DNA from 3 places in the Blautia sp. KLE_1732_HM_1032 genome. Region 2 is predicted to be linked to each of the others. Evidence: predicted binding sites of a transcription regulator. Region 2 holds the regulator's gene; each other region holds the start of a gene.
What was found. Region 2 encodes HrcA, which represses chaperone genes, less so after heat shock. Its sites were predicted from a motif close to TGTTAGCACTCNNNNNNNNNGAGTGCTAACA; they were not measured.
Positions count from the first base shown of each region.

Region 1: the regulator HrcA is predicted to act here: its motif matches at 4,026-4,056, upstream of groES (co-chaperone GroES).
Region 3: the regulator HrcA is predicted to act here: its motif matches at 3,612-3,642, upstream of NQ489_RS02880 (Hsp20/alpha crystallin family protein).

Region 1 is NZ_CP102266.1:2,657,314-2,664,346, reverse strand. It holds gene dprA (DNA-processing protein DprA) at 1-716, shown strand, start outside; gene topA (type I DNA topoisomerase) at 792-2,864, shown strand; gene codY (GTP-sensing pleiotropic transcriptional regulator CodY) at 3,010-3,795, shown strand; gene groES (co-chaperone GroES) at 4,093-4,377, shown strand; gene groL (chaperonin GroEL) at 4,425-6,044, shown strand; gene NQ489_RS12695 (DUF6106 family protein) at 6,158-6,661, shown strand; gene guaB (IMP dehydrogenase) at 6,730-7,033, shown strand, end outside.
Region 2 is NZ_CP102266.1:2,780,272-2,787,304, forward strand. It holds gene dnaK (molecular chaperone DnaK) at 1-749, opposite strand, end outside; gene grpE (nucleotide exchange factor GrpE) at 803-1,438, opposite strand; gene hrcA (heat-inducible transcriptional repressor HrcA) at 1,457-2,500, opposite strand; gene NQ489_RS13290 (ABC transporter substrate-binding protein) at 2,676-3,929, opposite strand; gene NQ489_RS13295 (glycoside hydrolase family 172 protein) at 3,945-5,054, opposite strand; gene NQ489_RS13300 (carbohydrate ABC transporter permease) at 5,096-5,950, opposite strand; gene NQ489_RS13305 (carbohydrate ABC transporter permease) at 5,962-6,840, opposite strand; gene NQ489_RS13310 (ABC transporter substrate-binding protein) at 6,919-7,033, opposite strand, start outside.
Region 3 is NZ_CP102266.1:577,534-584,566, forward strand. It holds gene NQ489_RS02865 (DUF4317 domain-containing protein) at 1-112, opposite strand, end outside; gene NQ489_RS02870 (hypothetical protein) at 934-1,899, shown strand; gene NQ489_RS02875 (hypothetical protein) at 1,969-2,613, opposite strand; gene NQ489_RS02880 (Hsp20/alpha crystallin family protein) at 2,982-3,434, opposite strand; gene NQ489_RS02885 (glycoside hydrolase family 36 protein) at 3,950-5,581, shown strand; gene NQ489_RS02890 (AraC family transcriptional regulator) at 5,597-6,442, opposite strand; gene NQ489_RS02895 (aldo/keto reductase) at 6,805-7,033, shown strand, end outside.

The sequences.
Region 1 (7,033 bases), 120 kb from region 2:
ACGGACGGATACAGGCCTTTAATTACGGAAAATTCTTAAGCGAACATGGTGTACAGGTGATCAGCGGTATGGCGGCCGGCATTGATGCTGAGGGCCACAAGGGTGCTCTGGAAGGTGGTACCCCGACCTTTGCCGTGCTGGGAAATGGTGTGGACATCTGTTATCCTTCATCCAGCAGAGGTATTTACCGGAGGATCCCCGAAAAAAACGGAGGGATCATCAGCGAATATGAACCAGGTACCAAAGGCAGGGCATATTATTTTCCGGCAAGGAACCGGATCATCAGCGGACTGGCAGATCTGGTGCTTGTGGTGGAAGCAAAAGAAAAGAGCGGATCACTGATCACAGCTGCCTGTGCACTGGAACAGGGGAAGATGGTATACGCCATTCCAGGAGCGGTAAATGATGCGCTGAGCAGAGGCTGTCACAAGCTGATCTACGACGGAGCAGGAATTGCATACTCTCCGGAAATACTTCTGGATGAGTGGGGATTATCTGTGAAAAAAAAGACAAATTTGTCTGAAAAAAGCAAGTTAGGACTTGCAACGGATTTGGATTTGGTGTATAGTTGTCTCGATTTACGACCAAAAAATCTGGATCATATTATCAGAAAAACCGGTTTTTCACCGGGAAAAACAGCCGGGATCCTGGGACAGCTTATTTTGATGGGGCTTGTGAAGGAAACCGGGAGACAGTATTATATCAGACTTGAATAAATGCTTTTTTGCCCGGAGATTTAGCAGGAGTTTTTAAGCCGGACAGGAAGGCAGAATGAGATTAGGAGAGGTAAAATGGCCAAAAATCTGGTGATAGTAGAGTCACCTGCTAAAATGAAGACAGTAAAGAAATTTCTGGGGGCAAATTATACAGTAGAAGCGTCCAACGGTCATGTGAGGGATTTTCCCAAGAGCCAGTTTGGTATTGACGTGGACAATGATTTTGAACCGAAGTATATTACAATACGGGGAAAGGGTGAGCTTCTTGCAAAACTTCGTAAAGAAGCAAAAAAAGCAGATAAGATCTATCTTGCAACTGACCCTGACCGTGAGGGAGAAGCAATTTCCTGGCATCTGATGCAGGCTTTGAAGACAGATACTGCAAAGATGCACAGGATCACATTTAATGAAGTAACAAAAACAGCAGTTAAGGCGTCCATCAAGCAGGCCAGGGAACTGGACATGAATCTGGTAGATGCACAGCAGGCCAGGCGTATGCTGGATCGTATGGTAGGTTATACCATCAGTCCGCTGCTCTGGGCCAAGGTAAAAAGAGGCTTAAGTGCAGGCCGTGTACAGTCTGTGGCACTGCGTATCATCTGTGACAGAGAAGATGAGATCAATGCATTCATTCCTGAAGAATACTGGAGCCTGGAGGGTGAATTTCAGGTAAAGGGTGAGAAGAAACCGTTGACAGCCAAGTTCTATGGAACAGATAAAAAACTTCCGATCAGAAACCGGCAGGAAATGGATGAGATCCTGAAAAGTCTGGAAGACTGTAAATATGAGATCACAGAAGTAAAAAAGGGTGAGAGGATCAAAAACGCTCCCCTTCCGTTTACCACAAGTACTCTGCAGCAGGAAGCTGCCAAGACACTGAATTTTTCTACGCAGAAGACTATGCGCCTGGCACAGCAGTTATATGAAGGTGTGGATGTAAAAGGCAGTGGTACGGTAGGTCTGATCTCCTATCTGCGTACAGATTCTACTCGAATTTCAGAGGAAGCAGATGCAGCAGCAAGAACTTATATTTCTGAGCAGTATGGTTTGGATTATGTTTCTCAGACAGAGAAGGCGATCAAAAACGGACAGAAGATACAGGATGCTCATGAGGCGATCCGTCCTACAGATATTGCGAGGACACCAGTTCTGGTGAAGGAATCCCTGACCAGGGATCAGTTCCGTTTATATCAGCTGATCTGGAGACGTTTTGCGGCGAGCAGAATGGCACCGGCACGTTATGAGACCACGTCTGTCAAGATCGGAGCAGGTGAGTATGTGTTCACGGTTGCAGCATCCAAGGTTGCCTTTGATGGCTTTATGTCTGTGTACACAGAAGAGGGCGATGACAAAAAGGGCAATGTTTTAAGTCAAAGTCTGGAAAAGGGTATGGAGCTGAAGCTGAAAGAACTGAAGCCGGAGCAGCATTTTACACAGCCGCCGGCACATTACACAGAGGCTTCACTTGTAAAGACTATGGAAGAGCTTGGAATCGGACGTCCAAGTACGTATGCGCCGACCATCACAACGATCATCAGCAGACGCTATGTATCCAAGGAACAGAAAAATCTTTACGTCACAGAGCTTGGAGAGGTTGTTAATAATATTATGAAACAGGCTTTTCCAAGTATTGTGGATGTAAACTTTACAGCAACTATGGAGGGACTTTTGGACTGCGTGGAAGCAGGTACCGTACAGTGGAAAACGGTTGTACGTAACTTCTATCCGGATCTGAAGCATGATGTGGATGAGGCTGAGAAAGAGCTTGAGAAAGTTGATATACAGGATGAGGTTACGGATGTGATCTGTGACAACTGTGGCCGCAACATGGTGATCAAGTACGGTCCTCATGGAAGATTTCTTGCATGCCCCGGATTTCCGGACTGTCGTAATACAAAACCATATTATGAGAAGATCGGTGTTGCATGTCCGAAGTGCGGCGGCGAAATTGTCATGAAAAAAACGAAAAAAGGCAGAAAATATTACGGATGTGAGAATAATCCGGAATGTGATTTTATGTCCTGGCAGAAACCTTCTGCAAAGAAATGTCCGAAATGTGGTAATTATATGCTCGAAAAGGGAAATAAGCTGGTTTGCAGCCAGGAAACCTGCGGATATGTGGAACAAAAACCAAAAGATGAAGATTGATTGAATAAATGCTTTTCCACCAATTTTCAGAAAATCCCGTTAAAAATAAAAAAATATAAAAAAGTCTTGTAAATTTCCAGAATAACGTGTAATATTAGACTAGAAAAACGATTTCTTTCAAAGTACGAAAGTGAAAGGAGGAAAAATGAGCGTTCAGTTGCTAGATAAAACTAGAAAAATCAATAAGCTTCTGCATAACAGCAGCTCAAGCAAGGTAGTGTTTAACGACATTTGCCAGGTGCTCATGGAAACCTTAAGTTCCAATATCCTGGTACTCAGTAAGAAAGGTAAGGTTCTGGGAGTCAGTATCTGCCCGGGTGTGGATGAGATCACAGAGCTGATCGATGACAAAATCGGCGGACATATCGACCCATTATTGAATGAGAGATTTCTTGGTGTTCTTTCCACAAAGGAGAATGTCAATCTCCAGACACTTGGCTTTGAGCATGTACCCGGAAATTATCAGGGAATCGTGAATCCGATCGATATTGCAGGTGAGAGACTGGGAACGTTATTCATGTACCGCAATGATCATCCCTATGATATTGAGGATATTATTGTCAGCGAGTATGGTACAACAGTTGTAGGCTTGGAAATGATGCGTGCGGTTCATGACGAGAACGCAGAAGAAGACAGAAAACAGCAGATCGTTAAATCGGCATTCAGTACACTGTCCTTCTCAGAACTTGAGGCGATCATCCATATTTTTGATGAGCTGGATGGGGATGAGGGTATCCTGGTTGCCAGCAAGATCGCTGACCGTGTAGGTATCACCAGATCCGTGATCGTAAATGCACTGCGTAAATTCGAGAGTGCAGGTGTGATCGAATCCCGTTCATCCGGTATGAAGGGAACTTACATTAAAGTTCTTAATGAAGTGATCTTTGATGAGCTTGAGGAGATAAAAGCACAGAGAAGCAAGAAGGCATAATGTGATCAGCACTGTCAGATGCTTGATATAAGATAAAGAACGTGACAAAAGAGACTTCCCGCTAGCGTGGGAGTCTCTTTTTTGTCTGTTTCATAAAATCAAAATAAATAATGAAATTGAGAAAACAAGAGAAAACAAGAGTATAAAAGAGATAAAATCAGAATAATATAGAAAAACCATATCTTAAAAGGGTTGCGAAAATATGTGAAATTCACTAATATAGCCATAGTGATTAGCACTCGTATAAAGTGAGTGCTAGCAGACGAAGATGGAACTTATAAAGGAGGAACATAGATCATGAAGTTAGTACCTTTAGGCGACAGAGTAGTATTAAAACAGGTTGAAGCAGAAGAGACAACAGCATCCGGAATCGTACTTCCGGGACAGGCACAGGAGAAACCACAGCAGGCAGAAGTTATCGCAGTTGGTCCTGGCGGAGTTGTAAATGGCAAAGAAGTAAAGATGGAAGTAGAAGTCGGAAACACTGTTATTTACTCCAAATATGCAGGAACAGAAGTTAAGATGGATGGTACGGATTACATCATTGTAAAACAGGAAGATATCCTGGCAGTTATTAAATAATATAAACATCTTATCGTATATCAATATAAATAGGAGGTCATTTTATCATGGCAAAAGAAATTAAATATGGCGCAGAAGCAAGAGCAGCACTTGAAGCTGGTGTAAATAAACTTGCAGATACAGTAAGAGTAACACTTGGACCGAAAGGAAGAAACGTAGTACTTGACAAATCTTTCGGTGCTCCGCTTATCACAAACGATGGTGTTTCCATCGCAAAAGAGATCGAGCTTGAGGACGGATTCGAGAACATGGGTGCTCAGATCATCAAGGAAGTTGCATCCAAGACAAACGATGTAGCAGGTGATGGTACTACAACAGCGACTGTACTTGCTCAGGCAATGGTTCATGAGGGAATGAAGAACCTGGCAGCAGGTGCCAACCCGATCATCCTCAGAAAAGGTATGAAAAAAGCAACAGATGTTGCAGTAGAAGCGATCAAGAACATGAGCCAGGCAATCAACGGCAAAGAGCAGATCGCTAACGTAGCAGCAATCTCTGCAAGTGATGAGCAGGTTGGACAGCTTGTTGCTGATGCTATGGAGAAAGTTTCCAAAGACGGTGTTATCACTGTTGAGGAGTCCAAGACCATGCATACAGAGCTTGACCTTGTAGAAGGTATGCAGTTTGACCGTGGATATATTTCCGCATACATGTCCACAGATATGGAGAAAATGGAGGCAACTCTTGATGATCCGTACATCCTGATCACAGACAAGAAGATCAGCAATATCCAGGAGATCCTTCCACTTCTTGAGCAGGTTGTTCAGGCCGGTGCGAAACTTCTCATCATCGCTGAGGATGTTGAGGGTGAGGCCCTTACAACTCTGATCGTCAACAAACTGAGAGGAACCTTCCAGGTAGTAGCTGTAAAAGCTCCTGGCTATGGTGACAGAAGAAAAGAGATGCTTCAGGATATCGCGATCCTGACAGGCGGACAGGTGATCTCCGATGAGCTTGGTCTTGACCTGAAAGAAGCTAAGATGGAGCAGCTTGGACGTGCAAAATCTGTTAAAGTTGCAAAAGAGAACACAGTTATCGTTGATGGTCTCGGTGACAAAGATGCCATTGCAAAACGTGTTGCACAGATCCGTGCGCAGATCGAGGAGACAAAATCCGAGTTCGATAAAGAGAAACTTCAGGAGAGACTTGCAAAACTGGCTGGCGGCGTAGCTGTTATCCGTGTAGGTGCTGCTACTGAGACAGAGATGAAAGAAGCAAAACTTCGTCTTGAGGATGCTCTTGCAGCAACAAGAGCAGCTGTTGAGGAAGGTATCATCGCAGGTGGCGGATCTGCTTACATCCATGCTTCCAAAGAGGTTGCAAAACTTGCAACAACACTTGAGGGAGATGAGAAGACAGGTGCTTATGTGATCCTGAAAGCCCTTGAGGCTCCGTTGTTCCACATTGCTGCAAACGCAGGACTGGAAGGCGCTGTTATCATCAACAAGGTAAGAGAGTCTGAGGTAGGTACAGGCTTTGATGCTCTGAATGAGAAATATGTAAACATGGTTGAGAATGGAATCCTTGATCCTGCAAAGGTTACAAGAAGTGCACTTCAGAACGCAACAAGTGTTGCATCTACACTTCTTACAACAGAGGCTGTAGTTTCTACGATCAAAGAGGATACTCCTGCTCCGGCACCAAACCCGGGAATGGGAATGATGTAATTTCAAGCAGGCAGGTAAATAATTTACAAAATGAGAGGGCCTGCGTCATGGACGCGGCTCTCTTTTTGTGTTATAATCAAAAGAAATCAGTAAATTACGAAAGGAAGAAGCAAATGAGTGACTTATATTCAGAACTTCTGGTAAAGAAGAAACAGACAGGGAAGGATCTTGTTATAAAATACGGTCTTATTGTACTGACCGTGATCATGGTTCTGGGAGGTCTGGTGCTGAATGCACTTCTTCTGGTTCCGGCTATCGCTCTTGGTGTTGCATGCTATTTTGTAATTCCGAAAACAGACCTGGAATATGAATATCTGTTTGTTAACGGGGAACTGGATATTGATATGATCATGTCCAAGTCAAAGAGGAAAAGAGTAAAATCACTTCAGCTTGCGGAGGCTGATCTTGTGGCACCTCTGAAATCCCACAGAATGGATTATTACAACGGAAATCAGAAGATGAAAACCATAGACTTTTCCTCAGGTATTGAGGATCATAAGCGCTATGCCATGATCGTAAGAGACAGCGGAGAAACCTGCAAGGTGATCCTGGAGCTGGATGATGAACTTGCCAATACCATGAAAAATTCTGCACCGAGTAAAGTTTTTTTGGATTGACATGAATCTTGTTTTTTGTTACACTAGTTCACAAATTTAAAATATCTTACACAAAGGGAGGAAATGCAATGGGTACTATTATTGGTGAAGGCATTACGTTTGATGATGTCCTGCTGGTTCCGGCTTATTCTAAAGTAATTCCGAATCAGGTTGATGTTTCAACGTATTTAACCAAGAAAGTAAAGCTGAATATCCCCATGATGAGTGCGGGAATGGACACAGTTACAGAGCACAGAATGGCAATTGCTATGGCCAGACAGGGTGGTATCGGTATCATTCACAAGAATATGTCCATTGAGGCACAGGCAGAAGAGGTTGACAAAGTTAAACGTTCTGAGAACGGTGTTATCACCGATCCATTTTATCTTTCAG
Region 2 (7,033 bases):
GTTGTTGTTGCGGAAGAAAGCTCTTTCTTAGCTTTCTCAGCTGCCTCTTTCAGTCTCTGAAGAGCCATCTTATCGTTGCTTAAGTCTACGCCCTCTGTTCTCTTGAACTCGGAAAGCATGTAATCTGTAACTTTCTTATCAAAGTCATCTCCACCAAGACGGTTATTACCAGCTGTGGAAAGAACCTCGATAACGCCATCACCGATCTCGATCACGGATACATCGAATGTACCGCCGCCAAGGTCGTATACCATGATCTTCTGCTCTTTCTCATTGTCAAGACCATATGCAAGAGCTGCTGCTGTAGGCTCGTTGATAATACGTTTTACATCAAGACCTGCGATCTTACCTGCATCTTTGGTAGCCTGACGCTGAGCATCGTTGAAGTAAGCCGGAACTGTGATAACTGCCTCTGTTACTTTCTCACCAAGATATGCCTCTGCATCCTTTTTCAGTTTCTGAAGGATCATTGCTGAGATCTCCTGTGGAGAATATTTCTTGTCATCGATGGTTACACGGTAATCGGTACCCATCTCTCTTTTGATAGAGGAGATCGTTCTGTCTGCATTTGTAACTGCCTGACGTTTTGCAGGCTCACCTACCAGACGCTCTCCTGTTTTTGTAAATGCTACAACGGATGGTGTTGTTCTTGCGCCTTCTGTATTTGCGATAACTGTCGGCTGTCCACCTTCCATTACGGCTACACAGCTGTTTGTTGTACCTAAGTCAATACCAATAATCTTTCCCATGATTTTTTCCTCCTGTTTTAGTCTGTATCTGTTAAAATAAAGTTTGTTGTCAGTTAGTTCGCAACCTTCACCATACTGTGGCGTACTACGAAATCCTTGTAAGTGTAACCCTTCTGGAATTCTTCCACCACGATGTTCTCTCCAACCTCTTCATCCTCCACATGCATCACTGCATTATGGAAATCCGGGTTGAATTCCTTTCCCACTGCTTCGATTGGCTTCACGCCAAGCTCATCCAGTGTTGTGGTAAGCTGCTTGTAGATCATTTTCATTCCATCTGCAAAAGCATCGCCTTCCTGTGCCTGTGCAAGACCTCTTTCAAAGTTATCCACAACCGGCAGGATCTTTTCAACGATCTCTTTTGCTCCGATGATGTACATACTGGATTTTTCTTTTTCCGTTCTTTTACGGAAATTATCAAATTCAGCCATGGTACGCTTCAGGCGATCGGTAAGTTCCTCCACCTTCTGCTCAGATTTATCTTTTTTCTTCTTTCCGAAGAAGGAAGTTTTTGATTTTTCTTCTTTTTTATCCTCTGAGGCAGCTTCTTCGCCTGGAGTATTGTTTTCTTCCTCCGGCAGATCTTCTCCCTCCGGTGTCAGGTTTTCTTCTTCCTGATTTCCGTCAGTTACGGGGATTTCCTTCTCCGTTTCCTGCTCTTCGGATGTTTTCTTTGTTTCCTCCGACACTTTTTTTCTACCGCCTTTCTAAGTTTTCTTCTTTTTCAAAACGTCATCCAGATGATTCTTCAGTTCCTTCAGACTGTCCACTACATTCTCATAATCCATTCGTTTGGGACCGATGATCCCGATGGTTCCGTACATTCCGTCTCCCAGTTCATATCTGGCAGTTACAATGCTGCAGTCCTTCATGGTCTGGATCGGCATCTCATCACCGATATAAACCTGGATTCCTGTATTCTCTCCATCTGACATCTGTTCTTTTACAAGATCGGCAAGTTCATGCTTCTCCTCAAATGCGGAGATCAGCTCCGTTGCCTTCTCTTTATCGGCAAGCTCCGGATACTTGAAGATGTTCGTTGCACCTGAAGTATAGATCTCCATATCTTCCTCTTCCACATGAATGGTGGCTGCCACTGCATCCAGAACCGTTGCCACCACACCGCTGTGGCTGCCTGCCTGTTCCTTCAGTCTGGCGATCATCCCAAGGTTGATATCCTGGATCGGGATCCCATTGAGATTGGTGTTAAGAAGAAGATTCAGTTTCAGGATCGTCTGGTCGTCCATTTCCTCATCCAGATTGATGATCTGGTTCCGGACTGTGTTGTTGTCACTGACAACCACAGCCACAAGCTGAAGCTCACTCATTCTCGACAGCTGGATGAACTTGATCTTGTTGCCGCTGTACTGCGGAACGGAAACCATGGTAGCATAGTTGGTATTGGAAGCAAGAACCTTCGCAACCTTCTTAAGCACCTTATCCATCTTATCTGTCTTCTCAATGATCAGATCTCGCAGCTCTGCAACCTCTGCTTCCTTCTCTTTCATCAGCTCATTGACGTAAAGTCTGTAGCCTTTATCTGAAGGAATCCTTCCTGCTGAGGTATGAGGCTGGACGATATAGCCCATATCTGTCAGGTCTGACATTTCATTTCGGATCGTTGCGGAACTTACATTGAGATCCGCATACTTGGAAATGGTCCTGGAACCAACCGGTTCTCCGGTCTCCATATAGGTCTTGATGATTGCTTTTAAGATTTTTTGCTTGCGCTCATTCAACACCTCTTCCATGAAGCCATCTCCTTTCCTTTTTATTCTTCCTGACGGATGTTGATTCTTTTTTTATATCTGTTAGCACTCATTTTAGTGGAGTGCTAACATCTACAGTCTTTAAGATATCACCATGTAAAATATTTGTCAATATGTTTTGAAAAAAAGTTCTTATTTTTTCGCAACAAAAAAAGCATCAGTACGATGCTTTTTTGTAATACTGGTCTATGCAGTTCTGTGCTCCGGTAAAAAATTCCGCTTCTGTTTTCTGTCCCAGCACATATTTCTGAAATTCCGTACCCATAGTCGAAACAGCTTCTATGGAATCGGCGCACAGTGGTCTTGCCTTCAGCTTATAATCTTTCAGATATTGCCGGATCATTTCAATGCCATCCAGATCAAAATTCTTATCCTCGATCACATCCAGTCTTGCTGGACACATTTTTGTCAGCTGTCCGTAATTTTTACTGGCCTCATATCCGGACACATACTGAAGGAACTTCAGAGCTGCTTCTTTATGATCAGAATTTTTATTCAGTACATACTGCCAGGTTGCGATATTGGTCACCTTCTCGTCAAATTCCGGAAATGGTGCCATATGGATCTTATCTTTTCCATACACGCCTGCATTCTGAAAAGTACTCAACACACCGGTATACATAAACATACATCCATACTGGCCGTTTATAAATTTTTCATTCAGCTGGTCATGCTGGTCGATCAGATTCTCCTCTGATATCATCCCTGTATCCAGCATTCGCTTCATATATTCTGCCGCTTCTCTTGTTTTCGGATCCGTCCAGTCTGTATAATCTCCTCCGAAAAAATCGACATACTCGCTGATACTATTATATATGTAAGAAATCTCCCATGCATCCCCATATGCATATTTTCCCGTATTCTGAAGCTTTTTCTGAAGGATCTCAAGATCACTGAGACAGGAGAGTCTGTCCAGACCAGCCTGATCCAGCAATTCCTGGTTCACCCAGAATGCCATGATATCCATCCTGAACGGTACCGAAAAAATATGTCCGTCTGACATGCATATTTCTTTCAGGTATTCCTGCAGAAAATTCGCCGCTGTCTCCTCTGTCATAACCGTATCTTCCAACGGAAGAAGAAATCCCTTATGTTTAAATTCGGATATCATCTCATCATTTACTGTGATCAGATCAACAGAATCATCTCCTGATGTCAGAAGAGTTGCTATTTTGGCCTGGCGATTGTCCGCATTGGCCGGACATTTTTCAATATGGATCTTTATTCCAAGATCTTTTTCCGCCTGGCTGATAAAAGAATCAAAGCCTTCTGTGCCTGCATCCACATGAAGGATCGTCAGTTCCTGTCTGTTCTCCGGCACAATATCAGATGCAGCCTCCTTCTTCTGGACTCCACATCCTGTCACTGCCAGAGCCAGGGCAAATACCCCGCAAAATACCTGTTTTTTCAATCTCTACCACCCTTTTTATCTGGGCCATCTATCCTCTTTTGACATCAACGGCTGGAACGGTGCATGAGGAAGTGTCTGATACCAGTACGCTACACTTGCCACATCATCCTGTCGTTCAAACAGGCCACGGTATCCGACGCCTATCTGCTGAATCGTAACGCGAAGATCCTCTTCAAAGCAGATTGGATCCTGTAAATGCCATCTGTAAAAGCCTCTCATTGGCGGGCAGTCATCATTATGATAAAAATTGTGGATCAGCTCGTCATGGGCAGAATAATACGGATATCCCAGATACGGCGTGTTATAATTCTGTTCCACGGTTTTTCCATCCACCTGTTTGGCAAAGCTCCAGGAACCACCAAAGTAATCTTCCGTTCCTGTTCCACAGATGGTCGGATACTCCTCATCTCCGTCAATATAAAACTTCATTTCTCCCTCGCCCCACCAGTAACGTTCCAGTGTGGTAAGTGCCATGTAGGTTCCTATATAATGGCCTTTTCCTTTTACTCCATCCAAAATTGTATAATCTTTTGTTTTTTCTGTCAACCGTTCCCTTCTCCACTGCGCATGGAAATAAGCAATATCGTCCGGAAGCTCATCATAGAGACAGTAATCTACCTGATAAAAGAAAGCCGGGATTTTATTTGCATGCTGGTTTTCCAGTGTGATCTTTGCTTTCTTCTTAAACGGCATCGGGAAATAGCAGTTAAAGCCCCTGTTTGGAACAACAGCCACCGGAACAGAATTTACAAAACATTCCCTTCCGAATCCGCAGCAGAAGAAATCACCCAGAGGACTTTCCACGGAAGGAGTTTCCTCGTCATCCCAGTACATACGGATTACAAGATCTCTCAGTACAAAGCAATCTGCCTCTGTAGTCTTGTTATCAACGGTGATCCAGATATGATTGATCTGTCCCGGTCCTTCCATTTCTGCCAGAGTTACCACAGTTCCCGGCTCAATATCCCTGAGACACGGGCTTCCTTTTCTGGACGGTCCCAGATGACTTGCAGCCATACCGCCTCTGCCTTTTTCTCCATGAGGATTTTCTGCGTTGATCGCACGGCTTTTTCCATGCTTTGCAAGTGCGATCCCTCCCAGTCCGCCTGTAAATGCCTGATACATATCTGTTTTCTCCTCTCTTTTGGAAATTAAAAATATTATATTTACGCTTTTACTCCACCTGCCATGATACCATCCATGATCTGTTTCTCAAAAACAGCTACAAAGATAATGATCGGAAGAAGGATGATCCATCCCATGGCGCTGACCAGATCCCACGGAACTCCATACATGTTGTCACGTAACGGAAGCTGTACGATGGAAACAGAAAGTACCTGAATACCATTTGAATAAAACAACGGTGTGAAAAAGTTATTCAGACAGGTAATAAAGTTGATAATGCAAACCGTAGCGATTGCCGGCTTCATCAGCGGCAGAACGATCGTAAACAGTCTCTGTGAAAAAGATGCGCCGTCAATAGCAGCTGCCTCCTCCAGTGAGATCGGGATCTCACCGACAAAGTTTCTGAGGATCAGAACCGTAAACGGTATAACGGTACTGATATAAAGAAGGATAAGTCCCGGATATGTATCATACAGCTTTACCTTCTGCATAAACTCATACAGCGGGCGGGCTGTGACAACCTCAGGGATCAGCATGGTAGCCAGAACAAACGCAAATGCAACAGAAACTCCCTTTGAGTTAAATCTTGAGAAGCCATAGGCAGCCATTGCACACAGCACGGTACTGATCACAAGTGTAATGCCTACGATCAGAACTGTATTTCCGATCTTTGAAAGCAGTCCTACATTCTGTATCAGAAATTTATAGCTTTCCAGTGTGGGATGATCCGGAAGATAATCGATCGGTGTTTTAAACAGTTCTCCTGACGGTGTGATCGAAGAAATAAAGATCCAGTAAACCGGGAACAGGATCAGAAAAGCCACAACTGCAAACAGAACCCATCTTCCAACGGCTACCACTCCATGATAAACATTATATTTTCCTGTATTCTTCACGATAATTCCCCCTAACTGTCAAACTTATTCATAACACGTATATTCAGCCAGCTGAAGATCGCCATTACAACAAACAGCAGCATAGCCAGCGCCGAAGCATATCCTACGTTTAGATTTGTAAATGCTTCTGTTGTGATTCTGTATGCGATCAGCGCAGTATCCTCTCCAGGGCCTCCAGATGTCATGGAATAAACCAGATCGAAGGTTGTCAGTCTCCAGAGTGTGAACGGAATACATAAAGTCAGGACATTTTTTGCGATCAGCGGAAGTGTGATCCGGAAAAAGCTCTGGATCCCGTTTGCACCGTCTACCTTTGCTGCCTCATAGATATCGCCGGAAATAAACTGAAGTCCGGAAAGTACAAGAATTGCAAAGAACGGAAGGTCCTTCCACAGGTCCATTGCAATTACCGCTGCTCTTGCAGTACCTGTATTGATCAGCCAGCTGTTCTGGTAACCCGGTACAAACCAGCGGATAAAATCATTGATCAGACCATAATCATTGTTAAATGCCCATTTTGCAGCCATACCGGCTACTACTGCAGGCATAGCCCACGGGATCAGCACGATGGTCCTCAGAAAACGGCGGCCTTTGAATTTCATATTCAGGATCAGTGCCAGGATAACTCCGAGGATCACATGAAAGATCATGGAAGCAACCACAAATATTGCCGTAAAGCTGATCGATGTGAGCACTTTAGGATCAGAAAATACCTTCAGGTAATTCTTGAAGCCTATAAATTCATTGATACCTGCAAGGATACTGATATTAAAGAAGCTGTTTTTCACAGTCATCAGAATGGGATATACTGTTGTAAAACCTCGAATCAGTACAACCGGCAGGATCAAAAGCCATGGTATCCACTTCATATTTTTTTTGCTTATTGTCATGGAACTTTCCTCCCTGTTCATCAAGCAATGTAAAGCAGACTTTTACCTCTGCTTTACATTGCTGTTTTTTTATATCTTTTACTTATACATATCTACCACATCCTGAGCCTTCTTGCAGAACTCATCAACTGTAATCTCGTCTTTCATACAGGACTGGAAGATTGTTCCCATATCGCTGATAAATTCCATTGTC
Region 3 (7,033 bases), 1.5 Mb from region 2:
GTTCGGTTTTTTTGTTTTTTTCACCGTCTACGTAGCAGCCGCAGATGCGGGTGATGGAGCAGCGGTCAGGGGTGAATTGTTTTTTTATTTCTGCGATTTCTTTTTTGTTCATGTGTGGTTTACCTCGGTTTTTTAATTAGTTTGATTATAGCACAGGTGTTTGGTGGGGGCAAGATGACGCGGACGGACGTGTGAGATTTGCAGCAGAAGTCCGGGTGCCGTCGTTTCGCCTGGTCATACTAAGCGTCTGAGGTGTCTCACGGAGCGGCCGGCCCATAACTCGCCATGTACGCTGATGCGTACCTGGCTCAGACAGATGGGCCTTACCCTGCGGCTTGTGGCCGCCGGGTACCTCTCCGTGAACCACCTCAGACGCTAAGTATGGACCAAGGCTCACTCCAAAGCACCCGGACTTCTGCTGCAAACCTCACACTGTGCGGTCATGGTGGGAGGGATAGAGTGGTCTGACGGGAGTTGGATGAGTCATCAGCGCTGCGCTGGATGGCTGGGAGGAAAGGCTGAGTTTCCTTGTGGTTTGCCGGGGAGGTTGTGAGCGTCGGTGCGTTGCTGGACGCCTGTAGTTTGGAAGCCTGAGATTCTATGTGTTTGTTAGGGAGGTTGTGAGCGTCGGCGCGTTGCTGGACGCCTGTAGTTTGGAAGGTTGAGATTCCATGTGGTTTGGAGGGAGGTTGTGAATGTCGGTGCGTTGCTGGACGCTGGAAGGTGGTGTCGAAATTTGGAGATGGTTTTTTGTGGTGTTGTGGTGGGATGTGTGGTATGATTTGTATATCTTATAAGATCTATCCATTTATTTGGTTTCTTTTTGCTTCAATGTCTGAAGCGTTTTTTCAAAAAATATTTATAAAAACTGTATACAGGGTTTCTGAAGTGTTTGGTTGATGGTATAATTGTATATACCAGAAGGAGTATTGTTTGAGAGATAATACGATTTTTGATGATGTTTTTCGTACTATGATGGAGAAAATGACGTTTCTGGTCGTGCCTTTGATCAATGATGTTTTTCATACATCATACCCGGCTGATGTGGAGATTGTGCAGCTGCGTAATGAGTATCAGCGGGTGGATGGTGAGATTATTACGGATTCGCGGCTGTTGATCGGAAACAGGATTTATCATATAGAATGTCAGAGTACGGATGACACGACAATGGCTGTACGGATGATAGAGTATGATTTTGCAACTGCTGTTGAGTTTGCCAGAAAGCAGGGACGGAGGTATCGGATGGAGTTTCCACGTTCTTGTGTGTTGTATCTGAGAAATAGTAGGAATACGCCGGATTTTCTGGAAGTGGATGTGGTTTTTCCGGATGGAGGATGTCATTTGTACAGAGTGCCTGCCATTAAAGTAGAGAATTATACAAAAGATAAGATATTTGAAAAGAGTCTTCTTATGCTGCTTCCTTTTTATATCATGCGATATGAAAAAAGAGGGCATGAGATGAGTGAGAATCCACAACTTTTTCAGGAATTACTGAATGAATATGAAGTGATCCGGAGTAAACTGGAGGTAGAGATCACTGAATCTGGAAGGTCTGAACTGTTCAGTGATCTGATTGGACTGATAACTCGGATATCTGATCATATTTTCAGAAATGAGGAGAAAGTCCGGAAAGGAATAGGTGAGATTATGGGTGGACATGTTCTGGAACTGGAATCTGAGAAAAGGGCAAGACTGATGGCGGAAGCTAAAGAACAGGCTGAAGCACTGGGGCGAGAACAGGGAATGGCTCAGGGAATGGCTCAGGGAATGGCCCAGGGGGAAGAACGACTTAGTGTTCTGATCAACAGGCTTATACTTGATAATCGTGGTAATGAGATTCAGAAGGTTGTTACAGATAAAGAAATGCGTGAAGCTATGTACAGAGAATATCAATTATAATAAGAAAAGATAAAGAGAATCCCCCACTGGTTTTGCTATCCATGGGGGATTCGTTGATTGATCTGAATCTTATAATACAGAATATCCGTAACTGCTGACAATAGCATCGATCTTCTGGCGGTTTTTGCACAGTGGGCAGTTGTCAGAGCGGTAGGAGTGATAGTCCGGGATGTCTCTGGCCTGAAAGATAGAGTGGACAGGGAGTGTGGCTACACTGTCTACACTGCTGTAGATGGCTGCCACGCCGCGGATTTTACCGCCATAGTACAGAACGCTTTCGATAGCTCGGTTCAATGTGGATCCGGTGGTGATGGAACCATTTAGGACGAGGATGTTTTTTCCATTGATCATTGGTTCATAGTTGTCGCGGAAGATCATCTGCCCGGTGCTGTTGAACTCAGGGGTGATGACGTAGATGGTCTGGTGTGCGTTCATGGAAAGGACGCCGGCTTTGGTCAGTTCTTCGGCGAGATAAGCACCGATCACTTCAAGTCCGTCCATGCAGACGATGGTGTCTACCGGAATGGATGCTTCGTAATTTGCTGCGAGAGCGGATGCAATACGCTGTGCTTCAGCGCATCTGGATTTCATAGTAGTGAGATCCAGGTAGTGTGTGATATGGGACTGGGATGTTACGAAGTGTCCCGGAATCATTTTAAGCTGTATGCGGTTGTCAGTGCGTGCATAAATTTTTATGATGTTGTCCTGATCCATAATAAAAACCTCCTGTCGTGATCGTGTTTTACGTGGTTGTTCAGGAGAATTATCCTGAAGGATTACGAAACAGATTTATTTAACCGAATGCGGATTGCAAATATCCGATTAGCTGTGCATATTATACCATTAATTTCAAAAAAATGAAATAATATAATGCAAAATATATAAAAAATATTCAAAAAATCAAGCGTATTTGTTAAAAAATATCCAATATCATGAAAACTTTGACAATAGGATCATTACTATAGAGTGAAAGTACTTGTGAGTACGTAGTAAATTGGAAAGAGAGTGTCATATGTATTATTGCGTATAAAAAAGAGGAGGAGAATCCCTAAGGATCCTCCCCCTGTGAGAGTGAGTCAATATCAGCCTTCAATAGATACATATTTATCAGCTTCAATCTCTTCAGCTGCTTTTTTCGGAATAGAAAGTCTCAGAACACCGTTCTCAAATTTTGCATGGACATCTTCGTTTTTTACACCATTACCAACATAGAAGCTTCTGCTTGTGCTGCCGGCATAACGTTCACGGCGGATATAATTGCCTTTCTTGTCTTCCTCGTCTTTGTCAAGACCCTTGGCAGCGGAGATGGTAAGATAACCATCCTTCAGCTGTACCTGTACTTCATCTTTCTTAAATCCTGGAAGATCTACATCCAGCTCATAGCCTTTATCTGTTTCACGTACATCAGTTTTCATGATATTTTTTGCATGTTTGCCATAAAGAGGGTTCTTTCCGCTAAAGAAATTATCTCTGAATCCAAAATCATCCATCCAGTCATCAAATAAGTTTTCTCCAAATACACTCGGGAACATCATAAGTCATTTCTCCTTTCAAATTGAAAAGCCGTTCCGGTGGATCAAGAAATCCAACTGTTGCCGGTATATAGTTACCACTTCGGGTTATTCCGCAGTGGTGATCGTTTGGTTTTATTCTGAACATCTGGAAGTTCTTTTTTATCTTCTCCTTTGTTCTATATGTAATATAACACCTGTTGCTAGCAAAGTCAAGAGGCGAGTGCTAAAAAGTTGTGAAGAATTTGTGTTCCGTAAAATGAAAAACTAATTTCCACCTTTAGCCCTTTATGTTCTTATATTAAAAAGCGAATCGGACAAGGTCTGAAAAGCTTATGCAGATTGAACATTCTGCAATGTTATAATAACTTTAAAGCATAGAAAAAACCAAAAAAATCAATATAATAAGGCATATAGACAAAATGTATTAAAAAAATTTTTCGTACATTCTTCTGAGTTGAACAGACGATAGAAAGACAGTGTTCATGAGTATGCAGGTAAAGCAAAATGTAAATGAAAAAGTACAGGAGGAGAGAATAATGCAGAAAAAATATGCAGATTTTAAGCTTGGGGTACCGGATTATGTAACAGTGGAAACAGAAGAGGAGAGACTTGTGTGCCAGGGAGGGCAGACGACAGTAGCTGCCGGTGCAACTACTGTGGAATTTCAGGACGCAGGTGAACATGAGGATATATTTGTCACATCCGAGGATGCAGTGAGATGTGTGAAACTGAGATGGAACTATAAGATCCCGAAATCAGCCAGATTTCTGGGAGATGCCTGGGAACGTACCTATGGTGATGCGGAATGGCATGGAATGAGCGGAAACCGTTATCTGCCATGGTATTTTCTGGCGAAGTTTTCTGAGAAGGTTCTCTGCTTTGGTGTAAAGGTCCGTCCTTCTGCTATGTGCTGCTGGCAGGTGGATACCAAAGGAATTACTTTGTTTCTGGATGTTCGCTGCGGAAATACAGGAGTACAGCTGAAAGGAAGAAAGCTGTGTGCCGCACAGATCGTCGGCATGGAAGCAGAAGGAGCAGATACTTTTGAAACTGCACAGAAATTCTGTGAAAAAATGTGTACAGATCCGATCTTCCCGGAGTTTCCGGTATATGGAAGCAATAACTGGTATTATGCTTACGGTGACAGCTCCGAAGAGGAGATCTTAAGTGATACCGATTATATCCTGAAACTGACCGAAGGTGTAAAAAATCCTCCGTTCATGGTCATTGATGACTGCTGGCAGGAGCATCACCGCCTGGATGAATACAACGGTGGACCCTGGACAAAAGGCAATGCCAGATTTCCGGATATGAAAGGTCTTGCAGACAAGCTGGAGAAAAAAGGTGTCCGCCCGGGTATCTGGGTCCGTCTGCTTCTTAATGAAGATGAGAATATCCCGGATGAGTGGAGAATTTCCTATAATGACTGTCTCGATCCGTCCCACCCGGATGCACTGGAATATATCCGTAAAGATATCGAGAGGATCTGTGATTGGGGATACACGCTGATCAAGCATGATTTTTCTACCTTTGATCTCTTTGGGAAATGGGGATTTGAGGCGAATTTAAGAGACAATTCCATGGAGAAATGGCATTTTTATGATCAGACCAAAACCAGCGCAGAAATCGTAAAAATGCTTTATCAGGAGATTTATGATGCTTCCCGGAGCAACAACGCAATGATCATCGGCTGCAATACCATCGGACATCTCGGCGCAGGCCTGATGCATCTGAACCGGACCGGTGACGATACCAGCGGACGTATCTGGGAGCGTACCAGACGAATGGGCGTAAATACGCTGGCATTCCGTCTTCCGCAGCACAATACGTTTTACCATATTGATGCAGACTGTGTCGGTATTTTCGGAATGATCCCATGGGAGAAAAATCGTCAGTGGGCAGACGTTCTTGCAAAGAGCGGTACACCACTGTTTGTATCCGCAAAACCTGGAGTTTTGAATCCGGAGGAATTTGAGGAGCTGCATCAGATCATGCTGCGTGCATCAGAACAGGAAGAGCATTTTGTTCCGCTTGACTGGGAAGAAATCGACTGCCCGGAGGTATGGGGAGAAAACGGCGAAACTATCACTTATGACTGGTTTGACAACGAAGGTCCGACCATGGATGCTACGGTGGAGTACTATAATGCCAAGGTAGTTGTTCCGTAAATCAGGAAAAGTGGTTCAGCAATCCAGAAGATCCTCGGCATGATGATATTTTTCCCGGTATTCCCGTGGCGTCATGCCGGTTTCTTTTTTGAAGGCACGGGAAAAGGCAAATGGATTTTGATATCCGCAGGAGAACGCCACGCTGGAGACAGGGATATCCGTGATGGTCAGAAGCTCCCGGGCGTTGATGATCTTGGCTGAAGTCAGGAATGCTTGGGGTGTGGTTCCAAGATGTTTTTTAAAAAGTCCGTAAAGGTGGCTGCGGCTGATATGGAGATAGTCAGCAACATCTGTCACAGTGATATTCTGTAGCGGACTTTTTTTGATGTAATCAACAGCCTGTGTGATGTAAAAATTCTCATTGGATTCCATGGTGGTGTAGGACGCATGAAATTCTTCCTCCAGCAGGGCAATGATCCGGTAAAGACCGCTCTGGATATAGGCCTCACCGGAAGGCGTCAGTTGTGGATGAGCCATCATTTCAAGAATAGTTTCCTGATATGGAAGAACCGAATTCAGCTGCTGGACCGGAGTTTCCCCGGTAAGATGGCAGTGTTCGCAAAGCGTTGGAGCGTTTTCCCCGTTGAAACAGATCCAGATATAAGTCCAGGGATCAGAAGGTTCCGCTTTGTAGAGAGAGCTGGTCACAGGAGGAATGAAAAAGCACTGTCCGGCTTTCAAGGTATATTTCCGGTTGTTCATATAGAAATATCCCTGTCCGCTCAGCACAAAATGGATGGTGTAATATCGCCGGACACCAGGGCCGTAGGACTGTTCCGGTGTACATTTTTCCCAGCCGCAGGAAATAAGATGAAGTTCTTTTGATGAAGTCTGGCGGTTCATGACCTGCTTGTTTTTCATGAGAGTTTTCTGCCTTTCGATATATGGTTATTATAAGTAATATCAGTTTAAAATATTTGATCTGAGGTGTAAAGAACAAAGATGAACTGATAGGACAAAAGACAGTTGCCGTGCGATAAACGTGTGGCAGCTGTTTTTCTGTTTTCTGCAAAAATTCAGACGTAATGCAGGCATTGTCTTGACACTTGTAAAAGAAAAAGGTTTACCACCAGGAAAAATATCGTTATAATAGGAGAAACGCAGTTTCTCTGCGGCAAAAATATAACGGTCCGGGAGATATCTGTGTCAGAAATATTGCTTATCCGGTGATATATCAGATGATATGAGGAATTTTCCGGTATGTAATAAGAAGGGAGAAAGATATGGCATATTTAGGTGAAGAGATCAAAAAACTTGGTTTTGGCCTTATGAGACTTCCGCAGAAATCAGAAGGTGTGATCGATGTGGAGCAGACCAAAGTCATGGTGGACAAATTTATGGAAGCCGGATTTACATATTTTGATACAGCATGGGCTTATGCAGGAAGCGAAGATGCTATCCGCGAAGCGCTGGTAGAGCGTTATCCGAGAGAAAAATATCAGTTAGCCACCA